Regions from separate parts of the Pseudonocardia broussonetiae genome, predicted to be linked through region 1. Evidence: predicted binding sites of a transcription regulator. Region 1 holds the regulator's gene; the other holds the start of a gene.
The links. The regulator LexA, encoded in region 1, represses DNA repair genes until DNA is damaged. The targets are predictions, from matches to a motif close to CGAACACGTGTTCG.
Positions count from the first base shown of each region.

Region 2: a site for LexA is predicted at 6,905-6,918, ahead of dnaB (replicative DNA helicase). Genes of this name have one in related genera too.

Region 1 covers NZ_CP053564.1:3,521,951-3,537,051, reverse strand. The annotation lists gene HOP40_RS17460 (helix-turn-helix domain-containing protein) at 3-206, shown strand; gene HOP40_RS17455 (transglutaminase-like domain-containing protein) at 262-1,056, shown strand; gene HOP40_RS17450 (alpha/beta fold hydrolase) at 1,121-2,080, shown strand; gene HOP40_RS17445 (pyridoxamine 5'-phosphate oxidase family protein) at 2,106-2,558, opposite strand; gene HOP40_RS17440 (vitamin B12-dependent ribonucleotide reductase) at 2,682-5,510, opposite strand; gene nrdR (transcriptional regulator NrdR) at 5,686-6,165, opposite strand; gene HOP40_RS17430 (hypothetical protein) at 6,325-6,942, opposite strand; gene lexA (transcriptional repressor LexA) at 7,240-7,977, shown strand; gene HOP40_RS17420 (universal stress protein) at 7,955-8,824, opposite strand; gene HOP40_RS17415 (hypothetical protein) at 8,906-9,856, opposite strand; gene hflX (GTPase HflX) at 9,892-11,322, opposite strand; gene dapF (diaminopimelate epimerase) at 11,356-12,171, opposite strand; gene miaA (tRNA (adenosine(37)-N6)-dimethylallyltransferase MiaA) at 12,173-13,063, opposite strand; gene HOP40_RS17395 (class III extradiol ring-cleavage dioxygenase family protein) at 13,060-13,746, opposite strand; gene HOP40_RS17390 (DUF349 domain-containing protein) at 14,979-15,101, shown strand, end outside.
Region 2 covers NZ_CP053564.1:1,918,010-1,933,110, reverse strand. The annotation lists gene HOP40_RS09535 (transglycosylase domain-containing protein) at 1-280, shown strand, start outside; gene HOP40_RS09530 (glycosyltransferase family 87 protein) at 361-1,836, shown strand; gene HOP40_RS09525 (NUDIX hydrolase) at 1,833-2,429, shown strand; gene HOP40_RS09520 (glycosyltransferase family 87 protein) at 2,383-3,789, opposite strand; gene HOP40_RS09515 (deoxyribonuclease IV) at 3,786-4,556, opposite strand; gene rpsF (30S ribosomal protein S6) at 4,779-5,105, shown strand; gene HOP40_RS09505 (single-stranded DNA-binding protein) at 5,116-5,658, shown strand; gene rpsR (30S ribosomal protein S18) at 5,714-5,950, shown strand; gene rplI (50S ribosomal protein L9) at 5,966-6,412, shown strand; gene dnaB (replicative DNA helicase) at 7,025-8,440, shown strand; gene HOP40_RS09485 (DUF3040 domain-containing protein) at 8,457-8,726, opposite strand; gene pcaD (3-oxoadipate enol-lactonase) at 8,837-9,601, opposite strand; gene HOP40_RS09475 (CoA-transferase subunit beta) at 9,598-10,332, opposite strand; gene HOP40_RS09470 (CoA transferase subunit A) at 10,383-11,198, opposite strand; gene HOP40_RS09465 (aldo/keto reductase) at 11,323-12,159, shown strand; gene HOP40_RS09460 (hypothetical protein) at 12,708-13,136, shown strand; gene HOP40_RS09455 (amidohydrolase family protein) at 13,336-14,637, opposite strand; gene HOP40_RS09450 (NYN domain-containing protein) at 14,634-15,101, opposite strand, start outside.

The sequences.
Region 1 (15,101 bases):
GGATGGCTGCAGAAGTGCCGGGGATGATCGGCGCACCGTTCCTCACCGTGGCCGAGGTGGCGGACCGGATGCGGGTCTCGAAGATGACGGTGTACCGGCTCGTGCACAGCGGGGAGCTGCCGGCGGTGCGGTTCGGGAGGTCGTTCCGCGTGCAGCGCAGCGCGGTGGAGGAGCTGATCCGCGCCGCGCGGTACGAGGCGGGGTGAGGGCGGACGGCGGTGCGGACACGTGGTCGTCATCGACGGCTGCGACGATCACGGCGTGCACCGTCGTCACGTCACCGCGTTCCTCGAGCTGGACGTCACCGAGCCCGCCCTCCTCGCCTTCCAGGTCGCGGCCGCGACCCGGCCCGCCGAGGAGCGGCTCTCCATCACCCGCGACGGGGAGGCGGTCCCCTTCAGGGAGGTCGCGGCCCCGCACGAGGGGCGCCTGCACGTGATCGACGCGCAGGTGGGGCGCACGGTGCTGGAGTACTCGGCCACCGTCGAGGGCGCCCTGCCCGCGCCGGAGACCACCGAGCTCGACCTGCTGGCCTACCGCCGGCCCAGCCGCTACTGCCCGTCGGACCGGCTGCTCTCGATCGCCAACGCGCAGTTCGACGGCATCGACGACACCGGTGAGCTCGTGTCCGCGGTCCGCGACTTCGTGCACGGGCGCCTGTTCTACCTGGGCGGCTCCAGCAAGCCCACCGACGACGCGATCGACACGCTGCTGCTCGGCGAGGGCGTGTGCCGCGACTACGCCCACCTCGTCGTCGCCCTGCTGCGGGCCCGCGACGTGCCCGCACGGCTCGTCGCCGTCTACGCGCCGGGGCTCGACCCGATGGACTTCCACGCCGTCGTCGAGGCGTGGGTGGACGGGTCGTGGCGGGTCGTCGACGCCACCGGGCTCGCGCCGCGGCCGTCGATGCTGCGGATCGGCACCGGCCGCGACGCCGCCGACACCGCGTTCCTCTCGGTGCACCACGGCCTGGCCGAGCTGCTGTCGGTCAACGTGCTCGCCGTCGTCGACGAGCTGCCGAACGACGACGGGACCGCGGTCGTCGCGCTCTCCTGACCCCCGAGCACGTCACGTCGTGGAAACGGCGCGGTGACCGGGCGCTCCTACCCTCGGCCGGACCATGGCCACCGTCCACGCCCTGCCGACCGGCACCGAGCTGCAGTTCCGCATGGTGCACGGCTACCGGCGGGCGTTCCGGATCGCCGGGTCCGGCCCGCCGGTGGTGCTCGTGCACGGCATCGGCGACAGCTCGGCCACGTGGGCGCCGGTGCTCCCCGCGCTGGCCCGCCGGCACCTGGTGATCGCCCCCGACCTGCTCGGCCACGGCAGCTCCGACAAGCCGCGCGCCGACTACTCGGTGGCCGCCTACGCCAACGGCGTGCGCGACCTGCTCGGCGTCCTGGGCGTCGAGAGGGCCACGCTGGTCGGGCACTCCCTCGGCGGCGGGGTGGCGATGCAGTTCGCCTACCAGTTCCCCGAGCGCACCGAGCGGCTCGTGCTGGTGGGCAGCGGGGGCGCCGGGCCCGACGTCACCCCGGTGCTGCGGGCGATGACGCTGCCCGGGGCCGCCGCGGCGCTCGGGCTGCTGCGGATGCCGACCGCGCGGCTGCAGGTCGGCGCCGGCGTCGCGCTGCTGCGGCTGCTCGGCACCGACCTCGGGCAGGACGCGCCCGACCTGCTCCGCATGGTCGACGCCCTGCCGGACGCGACCGCCCGCGCCGCGTTCATCCGGACGCTGCGCGCCGTCGTCGACTGGCGGGGGCAGGTGGTGACGATGCTCGACCGCTGCTACCTCACCCGCGGCATGCCCACGATGCTCGTGTGGGGCGCCCGCGACGCCGTCGTGCCCGTGGCGCACGCCCACCGCGCGCACGACGCGATGCCCGGCAGCAGGCTGGAGATCTTCCCGGGCGCGGGTCACTTCCCGTTCCACACCGACCCGGTGCGGTTCGTCGACCTGCTCGAGGACTTCCTGACGACCACCGCGGCGGCGCGCTGGAGCCCGCACCAGTGGCGGGAGCTGCTGCGCGACCCCGAACCCGGCCCCCTGCACGCGCCGGACCAGCGCAACGCGACCTGACCGGGCGGGCCCGGTGCCGTGCCGGTTAGGCGCCGGTGCCGGCCAGCTCCCGGGCGGGGAGCCAGCCGTTGCGGACGTCGGTGGCCTGCCAGCGGTCGATGGTCAGCCGGACGACCGCGTGCGGCGTCGACAGGAAGGGCTCGACCGAGGGGACCTTCGCCACCAGCACCCGGACGGCCTCGTCGGCCTCCGGCCCCTCGGGCAGGATCTCCGCGGCGGCGCGGGCCTGCAGGAACGGGTCGAAGGGCGTTCCCGAGGAGACGACCAGCCCCACCGTCGGGTTGGCCCGGACCGCCTGCAGGGTGTGGCCGTGCCGGGCGAGGACCAGCACGAGCGAGTACAGGCCCGTCTCGGCGAAGTGCACCCCGCTCGCCCACGGGACGTTGTCGGTGCAGACCGCCAGGAACATCGACCCGTGGCTCGCGAGGGTCTCGCGCACCTTGTCCTCGACCTGCGCCCGTTCTACGGTCACGCTCATCGGACCATCCTCTGCGGATCCATGCGGTGCGGGGATCCAGGATGAGGGGCGACGGGCGGGCGCGCCAGCGACCGTTCGGCCCCTGACCTGCGGCAACCGGCCGCAGGTCAGGGGCGGGACGGGTCAGCTGCAGCCGCTGGTGCTGCCGCAGCCCTCGCACAGGTAGCAGGAGCCCGCGGGGCGCATCTTCGTGCCGCAGGTCATGCAGAGCGGGGCGTCGGCGGCCTTGCCCAGGCGCAGCTCGAGCAGCTCGGTGGAGCTGCCCACCTCGACCGGGGCCTTCGACGCGCCGGTCGGGACCGCCGGGGCGGCCGGCTCGGTCTCGACGCCCTGGCGCAGGCCCTCGACGTCGACGACCTCGCCGTACTGGTCGGCCACCTGGGCGGTGCGCTCGTCGGCGGAGAAGATGCCGAGCTGCGCGCGCTTCTCGTAGGGCAGGTGGTCGAGCGCGAGGCGCCGGAACAGGTAGTCCAGCACGCTCGTGGCGATCCGGACGTCCGGGTCGTCGGTCATGCCCGCCGGCTCGAAGCGCAGGTTCGAGAACTTCGAGACGTAGAACTCCAGCGGGATGCCGTACTGCAGGCCCACCGAGATGGACATGGAGAACGCGTCCATGACGCCCGAGAGCGTGGAGCCCTGCTTGCCGAGCTTGACGAAGATCTCGCCGAGGCCGTCGTCGGGGTAGGAGCCCGCGGTGAGGTAGCCCTCGGCGCCGCCGACGGTGAACGAGACCGTCTCGCTGGGGCGCTTCTTGGGCAGGCGGCGCCGGACCGGCCGCTGCTCGACGACGGTGACGGTCTCCTTCTCCCCGCCGCCCGAGGACTTCGCCGACTTGCCCGCCGACAGCGGCTGGCCGACCTTGCAGTTGTCGCGGTAGATCGCGAGGGCCTTGAGGCCGAGCTTCCAGCCCTCCATGTAGACGCGCTCGACGTCCTCGACGGTGGCCGTCTCGGGCATGTTGACCGTCTTGGAGATCGCGCCGGACAGGAACGGCTGCACCGCGGCCATCATCCGGACGTGCCCCATGGCGGCGATGACCCGCTCGCCCATGGCGCAGTCGAACACCTCGTAGTGCTCGGGGCGCATGCCCGGGGCGTCGATGACGTGCCCGTGCTCGCCGACGAACTCGACGATCGCCTCGGCCTGCTCGGGCTGGTAGCCCAGCTTCGCCAGCGCGCGCGGCACCGTCTGGTTGACGATCTGCATCGACCCGCCGCCGACCAGCTTCTTGAACTTGACCAGCGCCAGGTCCGGCTCGATGCCGGTGGTGTCGCAGTCCATCATCAGGCCGATGGTGCCGGTGGGGGCGAGCACGGAGGCCTGCGCGTTGCGCCAGCCGTTGCGCTCGCCGATGGCCAGGCAGTCCTTCCACGCGGTGGTGGCCAGCTGGTGGATGCCGCTGCTCGCCGGGAACGTGCGGACGTCGTCGTTGGCGGCGGCGTGCTTGCGCATGACCCGCTGGTGGGCGCTCGCGTTGCGGGCGTAGCCCTCGTACGGGCCGACGACGCCGGCCAGCTCCGCGGAGCGCTTGTAGGACGCGCCGGTCATCAGCGAGGTGATGGCCGCGGCCAGCGAGCGGCCGCCCTCGGAGTCGTAGGCGTGGCCGGTGGCCATCAGCAGCGCGCCGAGGTTGGCGTAGCCGATGCCGAGCTGGCGGAAGGCGCGGGTGGTCTCGCCGATCGGCTCGGTCGGGAAGTCGGCGAAGCAGATGGAGATGTCCATCGCCGTGATGATGAGCTCGACCGACCTCTGGAACCGGACGGCGTCGAACCGGCCGTCGTCGCCCAGGAACGTGAGCAGGTTCAGCGAGGCGAGGTTGCAGCTCGAGTTGTCGAGGTGCATGTACTCCGAACACGGGTTGGACGCGGTGATCCGGCCCGATTCCGGAGTGGTGTGCCAGTCGTTGATGGTGCCGTCGTACTGGATACCGGGATCGGCGCACGCCCAGGCGGCCTCGGCGATTCCGCGGAACAGGTTCTTCGCGTCGACGGATTCGATGACCTCACCGGTCATCCGCGCGCGCAGGCCGAACTGCGAACCCGATTCGACGGCGCGCATGAACTCGTCGGTGACGCGGACGGAGTTGTTGGCGTTCTGGTACTGCACCGAGGTGATGTCGGCGCCGCCGAGGTCCATGTCGAAGCCGGCGTCGCGCAGCACGCGGACCTTGGCCTCCTCCTTGGCCTTGGTCTGGACGAACTCCTCGATGTCGGGGTGGTCGACGTCGAGGACGACCATCTTCGCCGCGCGCCGCGTGGCGCCGCCGGACTTGATGGTGCCCGCGCTGGCGTCGGCGCCCCGCATGAACGAGACCGGGCCCGACGCGGTGCCGCCCGAGGACAGCAGCTCCTTCGAGCTGCGGATCCGGGAGAGGTTCAGGCCCGCGCCCGAGCCGCCCTTGAAGATCAGCCCCTCCTCGCGGTACCAGTTGAGGATCGACTCCATCTCGTCGTCGACGGCGAGGATGAAGCAGGCGCTGACCTGCTGCGGGGAGCTCGTGCCGACGTTGAACCAGACCGGGGAGTTGAAGCTGAACACCTGGTGCAGCAGCATCCAGGTGAGCTCGTGGGCGAAGACCTCGGCGTCGGCGTCGGTGGCGAAGTAGCCGTTCTCCAGGCCCGAGCGGTGGTACACCCCGACCACGCGGTCGATGAGCTGGCGCAGGCTCGACTCGCGCTCCGGGGAGCCGACGGCCCCGCGGAAGTACTTGCTGGTGACGATGTTGGTGGCGTTCACCGACCAGCTGCTCGGGAACTCGACGCCGCGCTGCTCGAAGTTGACCGTGCCGTCGCGCCAGTTGGTCATGACGACGTCGCGGCGCTCCCACGTGACCTCGTCGTAGGGGTGCACGCCTGCGGTGGTGTGGATCCGCTCGATCGTGAGGCCCGCTGGGCGGGACGAGCGCGAGGCCTTCTTCCCGCGTCCGGACGTGGTGCCGACGGTCTCGGTCATGGGTGTTCCCTCTCCTGCGCGCACGACGGACGGGGTCCGGGCGCGCCAAGTACGGCATGGGTGTCGGGGCGTGGCGGTCGAGCTGCGCGCTGTCGTAGAGACAACGGCACGGGGTGCGGTGACGGCGCGGCGATGCGTCGGGCGGCCGCGTGCGGCCGCCGATCGGACGGGTCGGTCAGGTGGGCGCGGCGCGGGCTGGTGTGTCGCGCGCCGGCGTGTCGCGCAGGTCGGCGATCTCCTTCTCGAAGTCCTCGATCGAGGAGAAGGAGCGGTAGACGCTCGCGAACCGGAGGTAGGCGACCTCGTCGAGCTCGCGGAGCGGCCCGAGGATGGCCAGGCCGACCTCGTGGCTGGGGATCTCGGCGGTGCCGCCCGCGCGGACGGCCTCCTCGACGCGGGCCGCGAGCTGGGCCAGCGCGTCCTCGTCGACGGGACGGCCCTGGCAGGCCCGGCGGACACCGCTGACGACCTTGTCGCGGCTGAAGGGCTCCGTGACCCCGCTGCGCTTGACGACGGCCAGCACCGCCTCCTCGACGGTGGTGAACCGGCGCCCGCAGGAGGCGCAGGAGCGCCGACGGCGGGTGGCGACCCCGTCGTCGACCTCACGGGAATCGATGACCCGGCAGTCGGAGTGACGGCAGAAAGGGCAGCGCACGAACACCACCTCCGACGAGCCGGAACCCCATCCCTGGGCTAACGACGTCCATGTAACCACAACATGTAGGGGCGGCAAAACCGGGGAGGCACTATCCGTGCCCCATGTCGTCCGAACGGGAACGCGGCCGCGACGGCGCCCGGCGCCGCGCGCGGAGCGTCAGTCGCCGACGGCCCCCGTCACCTGCAGGGACGGCGGCACCACCGCTGTGGGGGACGTGCTCGTCACCTCCGCGGGACGGTCGGTGTGCCGGGCTGCCGCGGCGACGTCGGCCAGCAGCCCCAGCAGGACGACGACCGCGGCCGACAGCAGCGCCATGCCGATCGTCGCCACCACCCGCCGGCGGCGCAGGACCTCCGGCGGGAGCACCGGGACCGTGCGCAGCAGGACGCGCTCGCCGCGGCGGCCGGGCTCGCCGACCCACCGCTCGTCGGCCCACCGCTCCCCCGTCCGCTGCTCCCCCGGCCGGTGCTCCCCGGGCCGCTGGTCGCCGGGCCGCTGCGGGCGCGGCGGCTGCACCGGGCGCGCGGCCGTGGCCACCACCCGCGGGCGGACCGGGCGCGGCCCGTGGGCCCGCCCGCGGCGCGGCACCGCCCGCGCCGGGCGCACCGCGGCCTGCGGGGCCTGCGGGGCCTGCGCGGCCTGCTGGGCCTGCTGAGTCTGGGCGGCCTGCGCGGCCGCGGAGCGCGCGGCCGCCCGCGGCGCCGCCGGGTGCGGTGCCACCGGGTGCAGTGCCGTGCCGCCCCGCCGCATTCCGTCCTCGATCTGATCGTGCACCGGACTCCACCTTCCGCTCGGACCCGCTCGTGCCGTTCGCCGTTCCGTTCCTGGTGGCCGTTCGAACGACGAACAGGTGTTCGAACGAGCTCTCCGCGATGTGTACCACCCACCACCGACAGAATCGAGGAATCGGGGCGTGTCGTTCGAACATGTGTTTGGCGGGAGCCGGGATCGGGGCTACGGTCGTGGTCACGACGGCGGAACCGGTGCGCGCGAGCGCGCCCGTCCGCCACGGCACGAACGGTTCCCGGACACTCCGGGAACCGCGCGGAATCGACGAGGAGGCGCGAGCACATGGCACGGGACGAGCCCGGCCGGACGGGTGGCGACGACGAGGGGGTGCGCCCCGGGCCCACCGCCCAGGTGAGCACGTTCCCCGACCCCGCGAGCGCCCCCGTCGGCCTCACTCCCCGCCAGCGCAAGGTGCTGGAGGTCATCCGCGACTGGGTGGAGCGCCACGGCTACCCGCCGAGCGTGCGCGAGATCGGCGACGCCGTCGGCCTGACGTCGACGTCGTCGGTGCACCACCAGCTCCGCACGCTGGAGCGCAAGGGCTACCTGCGGCGCGACCCCAACCGCACGCGCGCGGTCGACGTCCGCCCGCCCGACGACCAGCCCGAGGCGCCGCCGTCGGAGTCCGGCGTCGTCGAGCGGCCGGCGCCCGCGTTCGTCCCGCTCCTGGGCACGATCGCCGCCGGTGGGCCGATCCTGGCCGAGCAGGCGGTGGAGAGCGTCTTCCCGCTGCCCCGCGAGATCGTCGGCGAGGGCACGCTGTTCCTGCTGCGGGTCCGCGGTGACTCGATGGTCGAGGCGGCCATCACCGACGGCGACTGGGTCGTCGTGCGTCAGCAGCCCGTCGCCGAGAACGGCGAGATCGTGGCCGCGATGATCGACGGGGAGGCCACCGTCAAGACGTTCACCCGCCGCGACGGGCACGTCTGGCTGATGCCGGCCAACGCCGCCTACGACCCGATCCCCGGCGACGACGCCACCGTGCTCGGGCGCGTCGTCACGGTGCTGCGCCGCCTCTGATGCCACCTCCGGCACCGGCGTGGTCCGGACCGGGCACCACGATCACCGGGTAGCGGGCGGTGCGCACCAGCACCCCCGCCACCCCGCCGAGCAGCAGGCGCTGCATGAACCGGTAGCCGCGCGACCCGACCACCAGCACGTCGGTGCGGTCGGGCAGCGCGGCGAGGGTGGCGGCCACCGGTCCGACCACGACGTCGCTCAGGGCGTCGATCTCCACGGGCAGCGACGCGATGCCCTTGTGCGCGAGCGCCTGCGCGGCGGGCACGCCGTCGTCGTCCTCGGCCACGGTCACGACCCGCACCGCGGCCCCGGTCCGCCCGGCCAGGTGCACGGCCACGGTCATCGCCCGGTCGGCCTCCGCGCTGCCGTCGTAGGCCACCGCCACCACGGTCATCGTCCCCGTGCCGGTGTGCCGGTACCCCCGCGGGGCGATCGCCACCGGGCAGCGCGCGAGCGGCAGCAGCCGCTGCACCGTCCGGCCCGGCGCGAGGCGGCCCAGCAGCCCGTGGCCGGTGGAGCCCACCACGAGCACGGCCGCGCCCACGTCGTCGGCGTGGTCGGCCAGCACGTCGGCCACCGAGCCCGGTGTGAGCGCGGTGAACTGCGGTTCGGCGTCGCCCCAGCCGTCGCCGATGATCTCCCGCGCCCGCCGGAACCGGCCGGCGGCGACCGCGCGGGCCTTCTCCCGCCACCGCGGGTCGCGGGCGACGACGGCGAGGCCGCGGGCATCGACCGGGTACACCGTGGCGACCACCGCGCTCAGCCCCGTGAGCCGGGCCAGCTGCGCGCCCAGGACGAGCGCGTCGTGCCCGCCCGGCGTGTCCTCGTAACCGGTGACGATCGGCACCGCGCCCCCCTCCGACCGTGATCACGGTATCCGCGGGTGCGGCGGGTCCGGTTACGCGCGTGCTACGGCGCCCGCTCGTCCTCAGCGCCGCCGCGCGCGCAGCGACAGGGCCGCGGCGAGCAGGACGAGCACGCCGATCGTCACGCCGCCGCCGATCAGCGCGGGCAGCCACTCCGGCGCGGGTGGCTCCGCCGGGGCGGCGGGCTCCACCGCGGGCGGGGTGAACGGCTCCGCGGCGAGGGCGGCGGCCCCGGGCACGGCCCGCAGCTCGCCGGGCTCCCCGCCGCGCGTCTCGGAGCCCGAGAGCAGGGTGCCGTCGGGCTCGAACGCCACGGCCTCGCCCTGCGGCTCGCCGGGCAGCGGCACGCGGGCCGGCTCCGCCGCGAGCGCGGCGGCGAGGTCCCCGTCGGGCACCGGGAAGAGCCAGGCGTCGGTGTAGGTCCGCAGCGCGACGACCCGGCCGTCGGCGGACGCGCCGGCACCGGTGACGGTGCGCGAGCCCACGCCGCCGATCGGCCCGCCCTCGGTGTCCGACGCCGGCAGCGACACCTGCCCCACCCGCTCCAGCGGGAACGGCCCGCGGCCCTCGGGCGGCGCGGCCGGGCGGTACACCCCGGCGGGCGTGCCGACCTCCTTGGTGATCACGTACGGCACCCCGGACGCGTCGACGAGCAGCGCCTCGGCGTCGTGCGGGCCGTCGGGGTAGGTGAAGCGGTGCAGCCGGGCGTCGCCGCCGCGCTCCAGCACGATCGCGGCGACGGTGTCGCGGGAGCGGTCGTTGTCGCCGGTGTCGGCGATCCACAGCTCGCCGTCGGGCCCGAGCGCGAGGTCCTCGGCGTCGAACGGGTCGACGTCGGCCGTGCGCGTCTCCGCGACCTCGCAGTCGCCGTCGAGCCGGTGCAGGTCGACGCGGCGGCCGCCGTCGCTCATCGCCCACACCCGCCCGCCGTCGACGACGAGCCCGGACAGCTCCGCCAGCCGGTCGTCGGTGACGGTGCAGCGGGTCTCGGGCGCGGCGGGCGGCGCGGCCACCGCCGCGACGAGGGCGGCCGCGGCGAGCAGGCGGATCAGCGCGCGCCCTCCACCAGCACGTACGGCAGCACGGCGGTGGCCAGCTCGGCACCGACCCGCGCGTGCATCCGGGTGCCCTCGGGCGTGTGCTCCTCCGCGAGCACCTCGCCCTCGGCGTGCACCCGCGCGACGAGCGAGCCCTCGGTGAAGGGCACGAGCACGTCGACGTCGACCTCGGGCCGCGGCAGCATCTCCGCGATCCGCGCCTGCAGCTTGTCGATGCCGTCGCCCCGGCGGGCGGAGACGAACACGGCGTCGGGCAGCAGGTGGCGCAGCCGGGCGAGCTGGAGGTCGCCCGCCGCATCGGTCTTGTTGACGACGAGCAGCTCCTGGGGCATCCGACCCTGCTGCTCCTCGCCGACCTCGACCAGCACCTGGCGCACGGCCTTGATCTGGTCCTCGGGCAGAGCATCGGAGGCGTCGACGACGTGCACGAGCAGGTCGGCGCCCGCCGTCTCCTCCAGCGTGGACCGGAACGCCTCCACGAGCTGGTGGGGCAGGTGGCGCACGAACCCGACCGTGTCGGTGAGGGTGTAGGTGCGCCCGTCGCTCGTGGACGTGCGGCGCGTCGTCGGGTCGAGGGTGGCGAACAGCGCGTCCTCGACGAGCACGCCCGCGCCCGTCAGCGCGTTGAGCAGGCTCGACTTGCCGGCGTTGGTGTAGCCGACGATCGCGACGCCCGGGATCTCGTTGCGCCGCCGGGAGCCGCGCTGCGTCTCGCGGATCTGCTTCATCGAGCCGATCTCGCGGCGCAGCTTGGACATGCGGTTGCGGATGCGCCGCCGGTCGAGCTCGATCTTGGTCTCACCGGGGCCGCGGCCGCCGATGCCGACACCGCCGGCGGCACGGCCACCGACCTGCCGGGACAGCGCCTCGCCCCAGCCGCGCAGGCGCGGCAGCAGGTAGGACAGCTGGGCCAGCTCGACCTGCGCCTTGCCGTCCCGGCTGCGGGCGTGCTGGGCGAAGATGTCGAGGATCAGCGCGGTGCGGTCGACGACCTTGACCTTGAGCTTGTCCTCCAGCTGGCGCAGCTGGCCGGGCGAGAGCTCGCCGTCGCAGATCACGGTGTCGGCGCCGGTGGACTGCACGACGTCGCGCAGCTCGTCGACCTTGCCGGAGCCGATGTAGGTGGCGGGGTCGGGCCGCGGGCGGCGCTGGATGAGCGCGTCCATGACCTGGGAGCCGGCGGTCTCGGCGAGCCGGGCCAGCTCCTCCATCGACCCGCGGGCCTGTTCGGAGGTTCCCTCGGTCCACACGCCGACGAGGACCACGCGCTCCAGCCGGAGCTTGCGGTACTCGACCTCGGTGACGTCGGTGAGTTCGGTGGAGAGCCCGGCCACGCGGCGGAGCGAGGAGCGTTCCTCGAGCTCGTAGTCGCCGGTGGTGGGGCGCAGCTGCGTCGGAGGGGTCTGGGCGGGTTCCGTCATCGTGTTCGTCATGCTCCCACGACAACGCCGGTTCTAGGCGAGGGATTCCCAGTCGAGGTCGCCGTGGGCGACCAGGACGGCGGGCCCGTGCAGCACGGTCGTCGTGTCCGTGACGGTGACGCGCAGCCGCCCGCCCGGCGTCGAGACGCCGACGGTGCCGGTGTCGCGCCCGGCGTGGCGCAGGGCCGCGACCACCGCGGCGACGGTGCCGGTGCCGCACGAGCGGGTCTCCCCCACGCCGCGCTCGTGGACGCGCATCGTGATCTCGTCGTCGTGCAGGGGCGTCACGAACTCGACGTTGACCCCGTGCGGGAACAGCGCCGGGTCGTGGCCGGGCGGGCGGGTGAGGTCGAGGTGGTCGACGGGCACCTCGGTGACGCACGCCAGGTGCGGGTTGCCCACGTCGACGGCCACGCCCGGGAACGCCACCCCGTCGATGCTCGCGGTGCTCGACTCGCCGACGGCGGCGTGGCCCATGTCGACCGAGACCTCGTCGCCCTCGATGCGCACGGTGCGCACCCCGCCGCGGGTGCCCAGCGGCAGCTCGTCACCGGTCAGCCAGCCCCGGTGGGCGAGGTAGCGGGCGTAGACGCGCACGCCGTTGCCGCACATCTCGGCGAGGCTGCCGTCGCCGTTGCGGTAGTCCATGAACCACTCGACGCCCGGCTCCGGCGGCGGCCCGTCGCCCAGCGCGGCCCACCGGACCACGCGCAGCACGCCGTCGGCCCCGAGGCCGCGGCGGCGGTCGCACAGGGCGGCGACGCGCTCGGGCGTCAGGTCCAGGGACCCGTCCGGGTCGGGGAGCACCACGAAGTCGTTCTCGGTGCCGTGACCCTTGCTGAACTCCACGTCACGACGATAGCGCCGTCAGGGCCCGCCCGAGCAGGTCGGGCGCGGCGGCGTCGAGCCAGCGGGTGCGGGCGTCGCGGCGGAACCAGGAGCGCTGGCGCCGGACGAACCTCCGGGTGGCGCGGACGGTGTCGGCGGCGGCGGTGCTCATCGACCCGCCGGCGAGCACCTGCTGGTACCCCAGCGCGCGCGAGGCCGTGAGGCCGTCGCGCAGGCCGGCGGGCTCCAGCGCGCGCGTCTCGTCGACGAGGCCGGCGGCGAACATCCGGGCGACGCGGCGGGCGACGCGGGCGTCGAGGTCGTCGGTGGGGCGGTCGACGCCGAGCAGCACGGCGTCATAGCGGGGCACCGCGGCGGCCGGCATCCGCGCCGGGAACGGGCGTCCGGTGAGCGCGATGACCTCCAGCGCCCGCACGATCCGCCGCCCGTTGCCCGGCAGCACGACCTCCGCGGCCGCCGGGTCGAGCGCCTCGAGCCGGGCGTGCAGGGCGGCCGGACCGTGCGCGGCCAGCTCGGTCTCCAGCTCGGCACGCAGGGCCGGGTCGGTGCCGGGGAACTCCAGCTCGTCGACGACGGCCTGCACGTACAGCCCCGACCCGCCCACCAGCACCGGGGTCCGCCCGGCGGCCAGCAGCGCCTCGACCGCCGCACGGGCGTCGCGCTGGTAGGCGGCGACGGACGCGGTCTCGGTGACGTCGAGGACGTCGAGCAGGTGGTGGGGCACCGCGGCGCGCTCGGCGGGCGTCGGCTTGGCGGTGCCGATGTCCAGGCCGCGGTAGAGCGCCATGGCGTCGGCGTTGACGATCTCGCCGTCGAGGCGGCGGGCGAGCTCCAGCCCCAGCGCCGACTTGCCGGCCGCCGTCGGCCCGACGACCACGACCAGGCGGTTCACGGCGTCCAGACCGCCACGTGGTAGCCGACGCCGTAGGGGGCGCCGGAGTACAGCAGCTCGCCGGTCCACGAGCGGCCGGCGGTGGCGCCCGCGAGCACCTGCCACGGCGCGCGCCCGATGGCCCACAGCTCGCGGCCCAGCTCGGGGTCGAGCGCGGCGAGCGCGGCCGGGTCGGCGTCGCGCAGTGCGGCGGCGACGGCGTCGTCGAAGGGGCCGGAGCGCTCGTCGAGGTGCCCGGGTGCCTTGAGCGTGTGCTTGGCCGAGCCGTCGCCGACGACCAGCAGCCCGACCGGCTCGCCCGCCAGCGACGCCCCGAGCTCCGCGCACTCCCGCGGCGACGCGTCCGGCGCCACCAGCTCGCCGCGGATCCGCGCCCCCGTGCCCGCCGCGGCCCAGCCGGCGACGAGCAGCGGGAGCGGGAGGTCGGGGTCGACCGGGGCCGTCGAGGACGGGTCGAGGGCGACGACGACGTCGGCGCCGAACCCGACGAACGAGCCGCGCGTGTCGGGGTCGACGGTGCGGCGCCCGCCGGCGTCGGCGCCGACGGCGACCCACGTCGACGCGGCGGCGCCCAGGCGGGCGGCGGCGGCGCGGCAGGCGGCGCGCAGGTCGGCGGTCTCCGCGGCCGCGGCCCCGGCCAGCTCCGGCACGAGCAGCGGGGGTTGCGGGAGCACGACGACCATCGACAGCACGGACGCGAGCCTAGGCGTGCCCGGCAGGTCCACGCCGGGCCGCGGCGTTCCCGGCCGTTCCCCGCCGGGCGGCGGCGTGCCCGTCGTTCCCCGCCGGGCGGCGGCCTTCCCGGTCGTTCCCCGCCGGGCGGAGGCCTTCCCGGTCGTTGCCCATCGGGCAGGGCCGGACTCCTCGCCGCCCGGGAGCGGCCGCTGGCGGCGCACCAGCCACCCGGGCGGTTCCCGTGGCCAGGCCGAGCTGTTTGGATGGCCGGACGGCCGCCGGTCACCACGACCGGCCTCGGCCGCTGTGCACGGCCCCGCCACGGCGGGGCGCCCGCCGTCCGCGGCGGGCCGGACTACAGGAGGACACGGTGTCGGAGCAGCACACGACGGAGGACCAGGCCACCGGGACGCCCCCGGCCCCGGACGAGCAGGGAGCGGCCCCGGACGAGGTGGGGACGGACGGAGCCACGGCCGGCGCGGACGCTGCGGACGCCGAGGCCGCCTCCTCGGAGGCCGGTTCCGCGGACGCTCCCTCCGCGGACGCCCCGTCGTCGGACGCCCCGGTCGTGGACGCCCTGTCGTCGGACACCCCGGTCGTGGACGCCCCGTCGTCGGACACCCCTTCGTCGGACGCCCCTTCGTCGGACGCCCCTTCGTCGGACGCGCCCTCGTCTGATGGCCCGGCGGCGGATGCCCCGGTGGCGGACGGTGCCGCCTCCTCGCCCGACGCCTCGACTCCGGACGAGCCTCGGGTGGTGCCCGGTCCCCCGGCTCCGGCCGACCCGCCCGGCACCGCGGCCGCCTCTCCGACCGGGGCAGGGGACGCCGCTCCTACCGGGGACGGGGGCGCCGCTCCGACCGGGGACGGGGGCGCCGACCCGGCAGCCGCCGGGCCCGCCGCAGCGGCCACCGACGCCCCGCCCACCGAGGCCCCGCCCACCGAGGCCCCGCCCGCCGAGGTCCCGCCCGCCGAGACCCCGGCCGCCGAGGTCCCCGCCGTCGCACCCACCGAGGGCCCCGCCGCGGATGCGGAAGCGCCCGCCGAGGCCCCCGCCGCCGAGGCCGGCTCCGCCGCCGCCGTGGCGCGCCCGCCCGTCACGCCGGCGCCGTCCGCCCCGCAGCCGGGTTCCGCGTCCGGGGCACCCCGGCCCGGCCCGCCGCGCCCGGCCCCCCCGCGCCCCGGGCCGCCGCCCGCCGCCGCGCGTCCGGCCGCCCGGCCCACGGCCGTCGCGGCCGCAGTGGAGCCCGAGGCCGTGCCCGTCGCCCAGCCCTCGCCGGTCACGGCGGCGAGCACCGACCCGTCGCGGTGGGGCCGCGTCGACGAGGAGGGCACCGTCTACCTGCGCACTCCCGACGGCGAG
Region 2 (15,101 bases), 1.6 Mb from region 1:
GACCGCGAGCCCCGACTCCGACGACGAGAGCTCCCGCGACGAGAGCTCCGACAGCGGCGACGGCGACGAGAACGGCGACGGGGACAACGGCTCCGACTCCGGATCCGGTTCCGACCCCGGCTCCGGCTCCGGGGACAGCGGCAACGGCAACGGCGGCGGCAACGACGGGGACAACGGGAACGGCGGCGACAACGGCGGCGGCAACGACGGGGACAACGGCGCAGACAGCAACGACTCGGGCGACGACCCGTCGTTCGGGGTCTTCCCCGGCAGCGGGTGAGCCGTCCCGACCCCGCGTCCCGGCCCGGCGGGTCCGGCACGCAGTACGCGCCGGAGCCCGGCCGTCCCCCCGTCCGGGTCGTGCCCACGTGGACCGACCCGCTGGCCACCGCGGCCAGCCGGGTCGTCGGGGGGCCACTGGGGCGCCACGCGCTGATCGGGCGCTCCGCGTTCTGGACGCCGCTGCGGGTGGTGCTGCTGGTGGCGGTGGCCGTGCTCGCGCTGGGCTGGCTCGGCAAGTCGCCGTGCCTGCAGCAGTACCGCACCGACGACGGCGCGCTCGCGCTCGACTGGCGGGAGAACCGCCAGTACGTGGCGATGTGCTACTCCGACACGGTCCCGCTGTGGGCCATCGAGAACCTCGACGACCCGGCCGCCCTGCCCTACCGCGACCCGTGGTTCGAGAACGCCGGGCAGCCCGACGAGGTCGTGCGGTACATGGAGTACCCGGTGCTCACCGGCTTCCACCAGTGGGCGGCCGCGCGCGTGGCCGACGGCTGGCGGAGCCTGGCCGACGCGGTCGGCTGGCTCCCGACGGCCCTGCCGGTCGTCGTGTACTTCGACGTGTCGGCGGCCTGGCTCGCGCTGGCCTGGCTGGTCGCGGTGTGGGCCGTGCACGCGCTGCGGCCCTCGCGCCCCTGGGACGCCGTGCTGGTGGCGCTGTCCCCGCTGGTGGCGGTGCACGCGTTCACCAACTTCGACACGCTCGCGGTCGGCGCCGCCACCGCCGCGATGCTCGCGCTGGCGCGCGGACGCCCGCTGCTCGCCGGGGTGCTGCTGGGCATCGGCGGCGGGTTCAAGTTCTACCCGCTGCTGCTGCTCGGGCCGGTGGTCCTGGTCGGGCTGCGCCGCCGGCACGACGGCGGCCTCGGCGTCGCACTGCGCACGGCCGGAGCGGCCGTCGTCGCGGTGGTCGCGGTCAACCTGCCCGTGGCGCTGGCGTGGCCGACGGGGTGGTGGGAGTTCTTCCGCCTCAACCAGACCCGCCCGGCCGACCCCGACTCCCTCTACTTCGCCGTGAGCCACTTCAGCGGCTGGCCCGGGTTCGACGGGGAGCTCGCCGCGGGGCAGGCTCCGACCGTGCTCAACGCCGTCTCGCTCGTGCTCTTCGTGCTGTGCTGCGCGGCCATCGCGGCGCTGGCCTGGTGGGCCCCGCGCACGCCGCGGCTCGCCTCGCTGGCGTTCCTCGTCGTCGCCTCGTTCCTGCTGGTCAACAAGGTGTGGAGCCCGCAGTACTCGCTGTGGCTGGTGCCGCTGGCAGTGCTGGCGCTGCCCCGGGCCCGCATCCTGCTGGCCTGGATGCTCGTCGACGCGCTGGTCTGGGTGCCGCGGATGTACTACTACCTGACGCCCGCGAACATGGGCCTGCCCCCGGACTGGTTCCTCGGCGCGGTGCTGCTGCGCGACGCCGCCGTCGTCGGGCTGTGCGTGCTCGTCGTCCGCTCGGTGCTGGTGCCGGCCACCGACCCGGTGCGGATGGTCGGCGTCGAGGACCCCGACTGGCCCGCGCGCCCGTCCGCGTCCGCGCCCGTCGCCCGTGCGGCGGTGCCGGCGTGACCGCGCGCGAGGACGTCGTGGCCGCGCTGGCGGCGTTCACGCCGCGGCCGATCGAGCGCCGCGACCTCAAGCGCTCGGCGGTGGCCATCACCCTCATCGAGGAGGACGACGGCCCCGCGTTCCTGCTCACCCGCCGCGCGCCGACGCTGCGCGGCCACTCCGGCCAGTGGGCGCTGCCCGGCGGGCGGACCGACCCGGGCGAGGACGCCGGCGAGACCGCGCGCCGCGAGCTGTTCGAGGAGCTGGGCCTGGGGCTCGACGAGTCGACCGAGCTCGGCGTCCTCGACGACTACGCCACCCGCTCCGGCTACGTCATCACCCCCGTCGTGCTGTGGGCGGGCGCCGTCGGCGAGCTGACGCCCAACCCGGACGAGGTCGGCGCGGTGCACCGGGTGCCGCTCACTCTGATCGACGTGGAGCCGCGGTTCCTGACGATCCCCGAGTCGGACGCGCCGGTGATCCAGGTGCCGCTGTTCGACCGGTTCGTGCACGCCCCCACCGGCGCGGTGCTGCACCAGTTCCGGGAGGTGGTCCTCCACGGCAGGCCTACGCGGGTGGCCCACCTGGAACAACCGGTGTTCGCCTGGAAGTGACGCCGTCAGCGTCGGGCGGCCCGCCGTCGAAGGGCTCGGGCAGCCGCAGGAACATCACGAACAGCACGACGAGCAGCACCGCCCGGCCCCACACGCCGACGGCGACGGCCTGCGCCGCCAGCCCGTCGTAGATGCCGCCCGTGCCGGCCTTGAACGCGTAGAACCAGCGGAAGATCCCGATCCCCATCACCGCGTCGGCCACCAGGTAGGCCGCGATCCAGCTCCACGGCACCGCGAGCAGCACCAGGAACGGCAGCAGCCACAGCGTGTACTGCGGCGAGTGGACCTTGTGCAGGAGCATGAACCCGCACAGCATCGCCGCGCTCACGCCGATCCACGGGTAGCGGCCGGCGCGCCGGAACCGCCACCAGCCCACGGCCGCGGCCACCGCGAACGACAGCAGCACCAGCGCCGGCGACAGGACGTCGATCGCGTCCTGGAACTCGACGTTCTCCGGGTTCGACTCCGGCCGGAACCCCCAGTACCAGATCGAGTTGGTCGTGAGGTCGACGTTGCGCAGCTGCTGGAAGGTGAACGACGCCCGCCAGCCCTCGTAGCCGACCAGCGCGAACGGCAGGTTGACCAGCACGACCGTGCCCGCGGCGGCCAGCGCGACCCGCAGCGCGCCGAACCAGTCGAGCGCTCCGGGCCGGTTGTGCGCGAGGACGTGCAGCGCCAGGGGCAGCACGAACGCGCCCGGGTAGAGCTTGAGCGCGAAGCCCAGGCCGAGCAGGACGGCGGCGACGGTGGCGCGGTCGACGAGCGCGCGGTCGGTGCCGCGCCCGTGCACCACGTAGATCGCCCCCACCGCGCAGGCGACGACGGGCAGGTCCCAGTTGTGGAAGGCGTAGAGCACCAGCGGTGGCCCGACGGCCCACAGCAGCGCCCGCCAGCGCGCCATCCGCCCGAGCATCCAGCCCGTGAGCAGCCCGAACGGGGCCATCAGCAGCGCCGAGGCCAGGAGGAACCCGCCGTCGGTCTGCACGAAGTACGCGCCCGCCCAGATCAGCAGGCCGGTGAGCACCGGGTACTCGACGACACCGCCGACGAGCTGCCCGTCGGGGGTGATCGAGCCGGAGACGTAGGGGAAGACGTGCCGGTCGACGTCGCGGCCCAGCCAGAGGTACTGGATGTCGGAGTAGCAGACGTCGCGGTCGACGCGGATCTCGTAGTCGGGCACCGAGCGGCCCGCGGCGTCGTACCCCGGGCCGGTGCAGCGGGCCTTGTTGGCGTAGCCCAGCAGCATCGTGACGCCGGTGAGCAGCACCAGGACCGCCAGGACGAGGCGCGCGGGGACCGCGGGTCGGCCGCCGCCGACCCGCTCGGGCACCCGCGGCGCGTCGAGTGCCGTGCGCGTCACCGCGCCAGCCGCTCGCGCAGGAACGCGATGTCGGCGGGCTGGCCCTCGGCCGGGGTCTCGACCACCACCGGCGCGTCGGCGGCGGCGCACACCGCGGCCAGCACCTCGGGCTCGATCGTGCCGGAGTCGATGTTGGCGTGCCGGTCGCGCGCGGAGTCGAACCCGTCGCGGGAGTTGTTGAGGTGCACCAGGTCGATCCGGCCCGTGACCGCCCGCGCGCGGTCGACCACGCCGACGAGCTCCTCGCCGCCCGCGTGGGCGTGGCAGGTGTCGAGGCAGAAGCCCGCGCCGTACTCGCCGATCGCGTCCCAGAGCCGGGCCAGCGCGTCGAAGCGGCGGGCCATCGCGTTCTCGCCGCCCGCGGTGTTCTCGATGAGGATCGGCACCGCGAAGCCGCCCTCGTCGGCCTGGCGCTCGAAGAACTTGCGCCAGTTGTCGACGCCCTGCGCCGCGTCCTCGCCCTGCGTGACGTGCCCGCCGTGCACGACCAGGCCGATCGCCCCCACACCGGCCGCGGCCTCGGCGTGCTGCACGACGAGCTTGCGCGAGGGGATGCGGATGCGGTTGTTGAGCGAGGCGAGGTTGACGACGTAGGGCGAGTGCACGACGACCGCGACGTCGCTGGCGCGCAGCTCGTCGGCCTGCGGGTGCGGCGGCGGCTTCTTCCAGCCCTGCGGATCGGCCAGGAACACCTGCACGATGTCGGCGCCCCGCTCGGCCGCCGCGGCGACCGGGTCGTCCTCGCGCACGTGGGCCCCGATGAGCATGGGGCGAGGATAGTGTCCGGCACCGACGGTCCCCGGCGGGCGGTGCCGGGCGCGCGTGTTCACGCTGGTAGCCTCGTTGCAGCACCTCGACCGGCGTCCCCCTGGACGCCGTCGTCGCCTCCCCGGATCACGATCTCGGGGCACGGGACTGTCGGGGTGCGGTGAGAACCTCCTGTCGCGGACATCCCGCGACCGTCAGACCGTAGGAGGTGAGTGGTTCTCATGCGTCACTATGAGCTCATGGTCATCCTGGACCCCAGCCTGGACGAGCGCACCGTCACGCCGTCGCTGGAGCAGTTCCTCACCGTCGTGAAGAACGACGGGGGCACTGTCGAGAAGATCGAGGTCTGGGGCAAGCGCCGCCTGTCCTTCGAGATCCTCAAGCACGCCGAGGGCATCTACGCCGTCATCGAGATCACCTGCGAGCCGGCCACCGTCGCCGAGCTCGACCGCCAGCTCGGGCTCAACGAGTCCGTCCTGCGCACCAAGGTGCTGCGCCGCGAGCCGAAGAAGCGGGCCGCCCCGGCGCCCGCCGCCGCGGCGAGCTGAGGCGGTAGCGATGGCCGGCGAGACTGTCATCACCGTGGTCGGCAACCTCACCGCCGACCCGGAGCTGCGGTTCACCCCGTCCGGTGCCGCGGTCGCCAACTTCACCGTCGCGGCCACGCCGCGCACCTTCGACCGCCAGTCCGGCGAGTGGAAGGACGGCGACGCGCTGTTCATGCGCTGCAACGTGTGGCGCCAGGCGGCGGAGAACGTCGCCGAGACGCTCACGCGCGGCATGCGCGTGATGGTGTCCGGCCGGCTGCGGCAGCGCTCCTTCGAGACCCGTGAGGGCGAGAAGCGCACCGTGGTCGAGCTCGAGGTCGACGAGGTCGGCCCCTCGCTCAAGTACGCCACCGCCAAGGTCAACAAGGTCAGCCGCGGCAGCGACGGCGGCGGCGGGGGCTTCGGCGGCAGCGGGAGCGGCTCCGGCGGTTCCGGCGGCTCCGGTGGTGGGTACGGCGGCGGCGGTTCCCGCGGCGGCCAGAACGACGACCCCTGGGGTTCGGCCCCGCCCGCCGGCAGCGGTCCCGCCGCCGACGACGAGCCCCCCTTCTAGATCCACCCCCTCCCGCGCGCCCCGCGCGCGGTGACCGAGCACCAGGAGCACCACCATGGCCAAGCCCGTCCTGCGCAAGCCGAAGAAGAAGGTGTGCGCGTTCTGCAAGGACAAGGCCCAGGACATCGACTACAAGGACACCGGCCTGCTGCGGAAGTTCATCTCCGACCGCGGCAAGATCCGGGCCCGTCGCGTCACCGGCAACTGCCGCCAGCACCAGCGTGACGTCGCGGTCGCGGTCAAGAACTCCCGCGAGGTCGCCCTGCTGCCCTACACCTCGACCGCCCGATAAGCGAGGCATGACCAGATGAAGCTCATCCTCACCGCCGACGTCCCGAACCTGGGCGCGCCCGGCGACATCGTCGAGGTCAAGGACGGCTACGGCCGCAACTACCTGCTCCCCCGCTCGCTGGCCATCACGGCCACCCGCGGCGCGGAGAAGCAGGTGGCGTCCATCAAGCGGTCCCAGCAGGCGCGGCAGATCCGCGACCTCGGGCACGCCAAGGAGGTCGCCGGGCAGCTGGGCGACCTGTCCGTCACCGTCAAGGCGAAGTCGGCCGGCGACTCGGGCCGGCTGTTCGGCTCCGTCACGACCGCCGACATCGTCGACGCCGTGCGCGCCGCGGGCGGTCCCGCCCTCGACCGCCGTGCCGTCGACGTGCCGCAGATCAAGACCACGGGTTCGCACGCGGTCACGGTCCGGCTGCACCCGGAGGTCACCGCCGAGCTGCAGGTGGCCGTCGTCGCGCAGTAGTAGCGGGCATCCGCCGGTCCGCCGGCGGGCATCACGCACCGTCACCGGGGCGGGAGCAGGGCACAGCGCCCCGCTCCCGCCCCGTCGTCGTTCCCGGGAGTGCGCGGAGCGGTCTCGTCGACGTGGCGCGACGCGCCGGGAAGGTGCGCCCGCGTCGGCGAGTGACCGCCCGTATGCGCCGGGTGGGGATCACCGCGACACGCCGGGACGGGCTCCGGACGCGACACGCCCACAATGTTGTCCACAGGCGGTGAACAGGCGCTGAGCTGCGAGTACGCCGCTCAACGGCGAGTTGTCCCCACTTTGTCCACACCGTGCTCCCCCCGCCGTGCAGGACATCCACCGATCCGTCCCCAACCTCTCCCCAGACGTGTGCACAGGCCGGTTAGGTGCGACGCGCCGGAGCGCCTAACGTCGCGCGCAGGTTCGGGACGGGCGCCCGGCGACGTCGACCGTTCACCGCGGGGTCGACGGGACGTCGCCCGTGCGTCTCGAACGCTCGTTCGATATAGTGGGAGTGGGGGTGACGCTGCGTATGGACCGGTTCGGGCAGGCACGGCGACTCGGAGCACGGCGGCACACGGCGCACGACGCACGACCGGCGGTCCGCGCATGGCGCTGACCGACGACCGGCCCCCCGGCGGCCGCCGCCCCGGTGGCGACCGCCCGCTGCGCGCCGCCGACGAGGGCGCGGCGGGCTCCCCGTTCGACCGCCAGCCCCCGCAGGACCTCACCGCCGAGCAGTCGGTGCTGGGCGGGATGCTGCTGAGCAAGGACGCCATCGCCGACGTCGTCGAGGTGCTGCGGCCCGACGACTTCTACAAGCCCGCGCACCAGACGGTCTACGACACGATCCTCGACCTCTACGGCCGCGGCGAGCCCGCCGACGCCGTCACGGTCTCGGCCGAGCTCCAGCGCAAGGGCGACCTCATCCGCCTCGGCGGCGCGCCGTACCTGCACACGCTGATCGCCACGGTGCCCACCGCGGCCAACGCCGCCTACTACGCCGAGATCGTCGCCGAGAAGGCGATCCTGCGCCGCCTGGTCTCCGCGGGCACGCGGATCGTGCAGCTGGGCTACCACGGCGCCGAGGGCGCCGACGTGGCCGACGTCGTCGACCGCGCGCAGGCCACGCTCTACGACGTCAGCGACCGCTCCACGAGCGAGGACTACGTCGCGCTGGAGGAGCTGCTCCAGCCCACGATGGACGAGATCGACGCCATCGGCTCGCGCGGCGGGGCGTCGGTCGGCGTCCCCACCGGGTTCACCGACCTCGACCAGGTCACCAACGGCATGCACCCTGGCCAGATGATCGTCGTGGCCGCGCGCCCCGGTCTGGGCAAGAGCACGCTGGGGCTCGACTTCGCGCGCTCCTGCTCCATCAAGCACGGCATGACCAGCGCGGTGTTCTCCCTGGAGATGAGCAAGTCCGAGATCGTCATGCGCCTGCTCTCGGCCGAGGCGCAGATCAAGCTGGCCGACATGCGCGCCGGCCGGATGAGCGACGAGGACTGGACGCGGATGGCCCGGCGGATGAGCGAGATCAGCGAGGCCCCGCTGTTCATCGACGACTCGCCGAACCTCACGCTCATGGAGATCCGGGCCAAGGCGCGGCGGCTCAAGCAGCGCCACGACCTGAAGCTGATCATCCTCGACTACCTGCAGCTGATGACGTCGGGCCGCAAGGTCGAGTCGCGGCAGCAGGAGGTCTCGGAGTTCTCCCGGCAGATCAAGCTGCTGGCCAAGGAGCTCGAGGTGCCGGTGGTGGCGATGAGCCAGCTGAACCGCGGTCCCGAGCAGCGCACCGACAAGCGGCCGATGCTGTCGGACCTGCGCGAGTCGGGCTCGATCGAGCAGGACGCCGACATGGTGATCCTGCTGCACCGCCCCGACGCCTTCGAGCGCGACGACCCGCGGGCCGGTGAGGCCGACCTGATCCTGGCGAAGCACCGCAACGGGCCCACGACGACGATCGTGGTGGCCCACCAGCTGCACTACAGCCGGTTCGCCGACCTCGCCCACGGCTGAGCGGGCCGGCGGGCGGCTACGCGGGACTGAAGCCCGCGGTGCCGTTCTGCCGGTAGGCGACCACCAGCGCGCTCGCCGCGACGCCCATGCCGAGCAGGGCCACCGGCACGGCCATCACGGCCGACCCGAGCACCATCAGCGCCATGCCGAGCACCAGCAGCAGCACGGGGTTGACCGCGGTCCGGCGCGGCGTCGCCGCGCGGAACAGCTGCGTGAACTCGGGATCGGTGATCGCGAGGTGGTGCTCGATGCGGGCCAGGACCTGTCTCTCGCGGTCGTTCAGCACGTGCGATCGCCTCCGATGAGCTCGCCACGATCCCGAGCTCCTCGTCGACCCCGGCACCTCCGTCCCGGTCAGGGTAGGCCGGAAGGGACCTGTCGAAACGGAGGGGTTGGTCACGCCTGCGAGTTGGCGACGATCAGCGCAGTGGCCTGCTCCGAACGCTCGATCGTCGCGAGGTGCGCGGCGTCGAGGACCTCGAGACGGGCGCCGGGGATGCCCTCGGCGAGCGTGCGCGCGTGCGGCTCGACGGGCGTCGACGGGTCGGCGGAGCCGGCGATCACCAGCGTGGGGGCGGCGATCGCCCCGAGGCGCGGCCGGTGGTCGAAGTCGCGCAGCGCGGCGCAGCAGGCCGCGTAGCCGTCGTCGGGCGTCATCGCGACCTGCCCGATGGCGTCGGCGACGACGTCGGGGTGCTCGGCCGCCCAGCCGGGGGTGAACCAGCGCGACACGATCGTCTCCGCGAGCGGGGCGGTGCCGCCCGACTCGACGGCGGCGATCCGGTCGACCCACACGCTGGGGTCGGGCCAGTACGACGACGTGCAGCACAGCGTCAGCGCGCTGATCCGCTCCGGCGCCTCCGACGCGAGGACCATGCCGACGCAGCCGCCCATCGACAGGCCGCAGTAGGCGACGCGGTCGAGCCCGAGCGCGTCGAGCAGTGCGAGGACGTCACCCGCCATGTCGGCGACGGTGTACGGCCCGGGCGGCACCGGCGACCCGCCGTGGCCGCGGTGGTCGACGCGGATGACGCGGAACCGCTCGGTCAGCGGCTCGACCTGCGGGCTCCACATCTCGACCGTCGAGCCGAGCGACCCGCTCAGGACGATCGCGGGAGCGTCGCGGGGACCCTCGTCGACGTGGTGCAGCGCGACGGTCACGACGACGACCCCACCGTGCGCAGCCCGCGCAGCGTCGTGAGCTCCTGCTCGGTGGGAGGTGCGGTGATCCGCAGGTCGGGCGAGACCTCGAGCTCCCAGCCGGTCTCCGCGTGCACCTGCTCGATCGTGACGCCGGTGTGCAGCGCGGTGAGCACGAGCTCGGCCGAGTCGGGGTCGGGTTCGAGCACGCCCAGGTCGGTGATGACCCGCACCGGGCCCGCGCCGCGCAGCCCGAGGCGGGCGCGGTCGCCGGGGCCGCTGCCGTGCCCGACCGACGTCACGAAGTCGACCTGCGAGACGAACGCCCGCAGCCGCTGGCGCATCACCACGATCACCTCGCGGCACGACGCCGCGATCTCCGGTGCGCCGCCGGACCCGGGCAGCCGCACGGCCGGCTCGTCGTACTCGCCGATGACGGTGGTGTTGATGTTGCCGAAGCGGTCGATCTGGGCGCCGGAGAGGAACCCGACGTCGATCCGGCCGGGCTGGAGCCAGTAGTTGAAGATCTCGGGCACCGACACGACCGACAGCGCGGAGTCGACGAGGATGCCGTCGCCGATCGAGAGCGGCAGCTCGTCGGGCTCGGTGCCGATCGTGCCGGACTCGTAGATGAGGACCAGCGCGGGCGCGTGCAGCCGGCGCGCGAGGTTCGCCGCCGTCGACGGCAGCCCGATGCCGACGAAGCACGACTGCCCGTCGCGCAGCGAGCGCGACGCGGCGACGCTCATCATCTCGTCGGCGGTCCAGGTGGTGGTACCGGTGCCGGTGCTCGTCGGGGTGCTCACGACGCGTCCTCCTGCAGGGTCTTGAGCCACGTCGTGAACGACTCGCGGTCGCGGCTGGTGGCGTCCCACGCCTTGTACGCGGCGTTGTCGCGCTCGTAGTAGCCGTGGGCGTAGGACGGGGCGGCGCCGCGCGGGGCGACCGCGACGGCGTCGAGCACCCAGGCCGGCAGCACGATCGCCCCCGGTACCGGCGTCAGCTCGTCGACGACCTCCTCGACGGTGGCCAGCGCGCGCGTCGCCGACAGCACCGCCTCCTTCTGCACCCCGAGGATGCCCCAGAGCTGGACGTTGCCGTCGCGGTCGGCGCGCTGGGCGTGCACGACGGCGACGTCGGGGTTGATGGCCTTCACCGCGGCGAGCTCCTCGCCGGTGAACGGGCAGGTGACCGTGGAGATGGTGTCGGTGTGCTCGGGCAGCTCGGTGCCGGCGTAGCCGCGCAGCACCGCGAACGGCAGCCCGGACGCGCCGGCGACGTAGCGGTTGGCCATGCCCGCGTGGCTGTGCTCCTCGATCGTCAGCGGCGCCGGCCAGCCGGTGCTCAGGGCGTCGCGCATGCGGTGCAGCGATCCGACGCCGGGGTTGCCGCCCCAGGAGAACACGAGCTTGGACGCACAACCGGCGCCGATGAGCTGGTCGTAGACGAGGTCGGGCGTCATCCGGACGAGCGTCAGGTCGCGGCGGCCCTGCCGGATGATCTCGTGCCCGGCGGCGAACGGGATGAGGTGGGTGAACCCCTCCAGCGCGACGACGTCGCCGTCGTGCACGAGCTCCGACACCGCGTGCGGCAGGGACTGGATCTTCGGCGACGCGATCTTTGCCACGGCGGAACGCTAGCCCCCGCACGGGACCCGGGCAATCGCGGCGTGACGCCGCCGACGCGGCGACGCCGGTCACGATCGGCGGCGGGACGGTCGCGCACGGTGCGAACGTGGAGCGATGACCTCCACCTTCCGCATCGGTGACGGGCCCGCCGTGAACCGGCTCGGCTTCGGCACCATGCAGCTCACCGGCCCCGGCGTCTGGGGCCCGCCCGCCGACCCCGACACCGCGATCGCGGTGCTCCGCCGGGCCGCCGAGCTCGGCACCGACCTGTTCGACACCGCCGACTCCTACGGACCCGAGGTCGCCGAGGACCTGCTGCGGCGCGCACTCCACCCGTACGAGGGGCTGACGGTCGCCACCAAGGCCGGGCTGCTGCGCACCGGGCCGGGCGAGTGGCACCCGTGCGGGCGCCCGGAGTACCTGCGCCAGCAGTGCGAGATGTCGCTGCGCCGCCTGGGCGTCGAGCGCATCGACCTGTTCCAGCTCCACCGGATCGACCCGCAGGTCCCCGCGGACGAGCAGTTCGGCGTGCTCGCCGCGCTGCAGGCCGAGGGCAAGGTGGCGGCCGTCGGGCTGTCCGAGGTCGGCGTCGAGGAGATCGAGCGGGCGAACCGGGTCGTCGACGTCGTCACGGTGCAGAACCGCTACAACCTCGTCGACCGCGCGAGCGACGACGTCCTGCGCTGGTGCACCGAGCACGGCGTCGGGTTCCTGCCGTGGTTCCCGATCGCGTCGGGCCGGCTCGCGGAGCCGGGCGGGCCGGTCGCCGAGATCGCCGAGCGGATCGGCGCCACGGCGTCGCAGGTGGCGCTGGCGTGGCTGCTGCGGCGCTCGTCGGTGATGCTGCCGATCCCCGGGACGTCGTCGCTCGCGCACGTCGAGGAGAACGCGGCCGCGGCCGGGATCGAGCTGGACGCGGATTCGGTGGAGAAGCTCGACGCGGCGGCCTGAGCGGGATCGCGCTGGGCCGTTCGGCACGCGATCACCGGAGATCGCACACGCACCGTCGACGGGAACCCGGTCAGCGGACGGGCGAAAGCGGTCCCACTGCCCCGGACGGGTGGCCGGTCGCTACCGTCCGGCGTTCCCGCCCCTGCGGCACTCCCGCCGGCGGCGGACACCCGCGGGGTGCGCAGGCCGCTTCACGCTGGTCGGACGCCTGCCCCGCCCGGGCGCGGCGGCAGCTCCCGTTCGTGGCGCCCGACCCCCCGCGACCGACCGCGGCGCCCCGGATCGCCCGCCCCGCCCGCGGGGGCCTCCACGATCCGGGGGTGCGGGATGCGGAAAAGCGGCGTTCTCGCCTACTCAGAAGAGTGGCTCTCGGGGCCCGGGCCACCCGAACGAGCGTAATCGGCCCGCAGCCCTGTAACCGTGGCCCGGAATCCGTTTCCCCGAGCGAGTGTCCCCCGTTGTGGTGTCTGAGTGCGCTGAACGGACCAGACGTCATGGGCCGGCAGCAGGATGGACTGCGGCGCACGCAGGAGCAGCGGAGGTGGCGTGTGTCGGACTGGATCAGGGGTTACGGCGAGCGGCGGGCGGCCGCGCGCGGAGGCGGGGCCGCGGGGCGGCACGCCGTCGACGAGGACGCGGTGCTGACGCCGATCTTCCACGCGCTCAACCGCGTCGACTGGCGCGGCCGCCAGGTCGAGCCGTCGGCGCACGAGCGCGAGGCGCGGGGCCGCGAGGTCCCCGGCCGGCGCCACGCGCTCCGGGGCACCGACGCCGTCGACGAGTTCCGGCGCGACCCGCTCACCGCGCCCATCCCGGTGCAGGCCTTCGCGGCCGCCGCGGCGCCGTCGCCGGTCCTGCCGACGCGCCCGCCCCGGCGGCGCCGGTCGGCGACGACCGACTCCGGCGCCCACGCGCTCGTCGAGCCGCGCGAGGGCGGGCGGCACCACTACCGGCTGGAGACGGCCGGCAGCCGCTGAGACGACCGCCGCCCGGGGTTCGTGCCGGGCGGGGGCAGTGCGGTCGGCTGGGGAGCGGACCGCACGCACGACCAGGGGCCGGTGGCCCGCGGGGAACGGCGACGACGGACCGCCGTGCACCCCGCGGGGCGCCGGCCTCCGTGCGTCCCGGGGCTCCGCGCGTCCCGGGCCCGGGCCCGGGTTCGGGGGCCGCACCCCCTCAGGGACGCAGGCGCGCCGCCACCCCGCGGATCGCGGCCGTGGTGTCCGACCGCCGCACGCGCGTCGGCTCGCCGTCGGCCACGACCTGCTCCCCGGCCACCCACACGTCCCGCACGAGCCGGGAGCCGCCGGCCCACACGAGGTTCGACAGGAGCTGGGCGTCGTCGGCGGGGTCGGTGAAGACGGGGTCGTCGAGGTCGACGTGCACGAGGTCGGCGTGGCGGCCGGGTTCCAGCGCTCCGAGGTCGTCGCGGCCGATCGCGGCGGCGCCGTCGCGGGTGGCCATCAGCAGCAGCTCGGACGCGGTGAGGGCGGCGGCGTCGCCGCTCGTCACGCGTGCGAGGAGGCCGGCGAGGCGGGCCTCGGCCCAGACGTCGAGGTCGTCGCCGGACGCGGGCCCGTCGGTGCCCAGCCCGACGCGCACGCCGGCGCGGCGCAGCGCGGTGACCCGCGCGACCCCGGCCGCGAGCTTGGCGTTGGAGCCCGGGCAGTGCGCGACGGCGGTGCCGCGCGCGCCGAAGAGCGCGATGTCGTCGTCGGAGAGCTGGATCGAGTGCGCCGCCAGGACCCGGCCGTCGAGGACGCCGAGCGAGTCGAGCAGGGCGGGGACCGAGCCGTGGGAGGCGCGGGCGGCCGCGTCCTCCTCCGCCGCCTCGGCGACGTGCACGTGCAGCAGCGCGCCGCGGGCCCGCGCGTGCTCGCCGATCGAGGCGAGCGCCTCGGGCGGCAGCGTGTACGCCGAGTGCGGGCCGTAGCCGAGCTCCACCCGCCCGTTCACGAGCCCGTCGGCGTCGATCCGGGCGGAGATGTCGTCGCGCATCCGCTCCCAGGAGCCGAGGCGGTCCCAGCCGGGTGCGGCGATGACGCCGGGCGTCAGCAGGACGCGGGAGCCGACGGCGTCGACGGCGTCGAGCACGGCCTGGGTGTGGAAGTACATCTCGACGCTCGTCGTGCAGCCGGTGCGCAGCATCTCGACGCCGCCCGCGGTCATCGCGACGCGCACGTCGTCGCCGGTGAGGCGGGCCTCCATCGGCCACATGACCTCGTGCAGCCAGCGCAGCAGCGGCAGGTCGCCGCCGGCGCCGCGCAGCGCGAGCATCGGGGTGTGCGCGTGCGTGTTGACCAGCCCGGGCAGCAGGGCCCCGGACAGCGCGCGCACCGCGTCACCGGTCGGCGGGGCGTCCGCGCGCGGGCCGACGAACGTGATGCGGCCGGCGTCGTCGACGTCGACGACCCCGTCGCGCAGCACCGAGCACGCCGGGTCGCAGGGGAGCACGACCGGCGCGGTGAACCGGGTCACCTGCGGGGCTCGAGCAGCGAGCGCAGCGACCGGAACGGGGGCAGCCAGGCGCCGCCGTCGGGCAGCGAGTCGAGCGTGATCCGCGGGAGGGGCTCGCGGAAGACGCCGTCGATCTCCTCGAGGTCGACGAACTCCATCACGTCCGACGCCACCGCGAACGTCGCGTGCTCGCGGAACCCGATGACCGTGACGTACGTGCCCTTGGCCCGCAGCTCCTCCAGCGGCTCGCGGAACGCGCGGCCGTCGCCCGAGGCCACGACGACGTGCTCGAGCAGGCCCTCGTCGGCGCGCAGGCGGATGTGGGCGAGCATGTCGTCGTCGACGTCGGAGTCATCGGTGATCTTGGGCTTGGCGAAGACCGCGAAGCCGACGTTGCGCAGCGCCTCCACCCACGGGCGGACGACCTCGGTGCTGCCGGGCACGACGTTGGTGAAGACGGTGGCCTCGGCCAGCGCGTCCGGCCC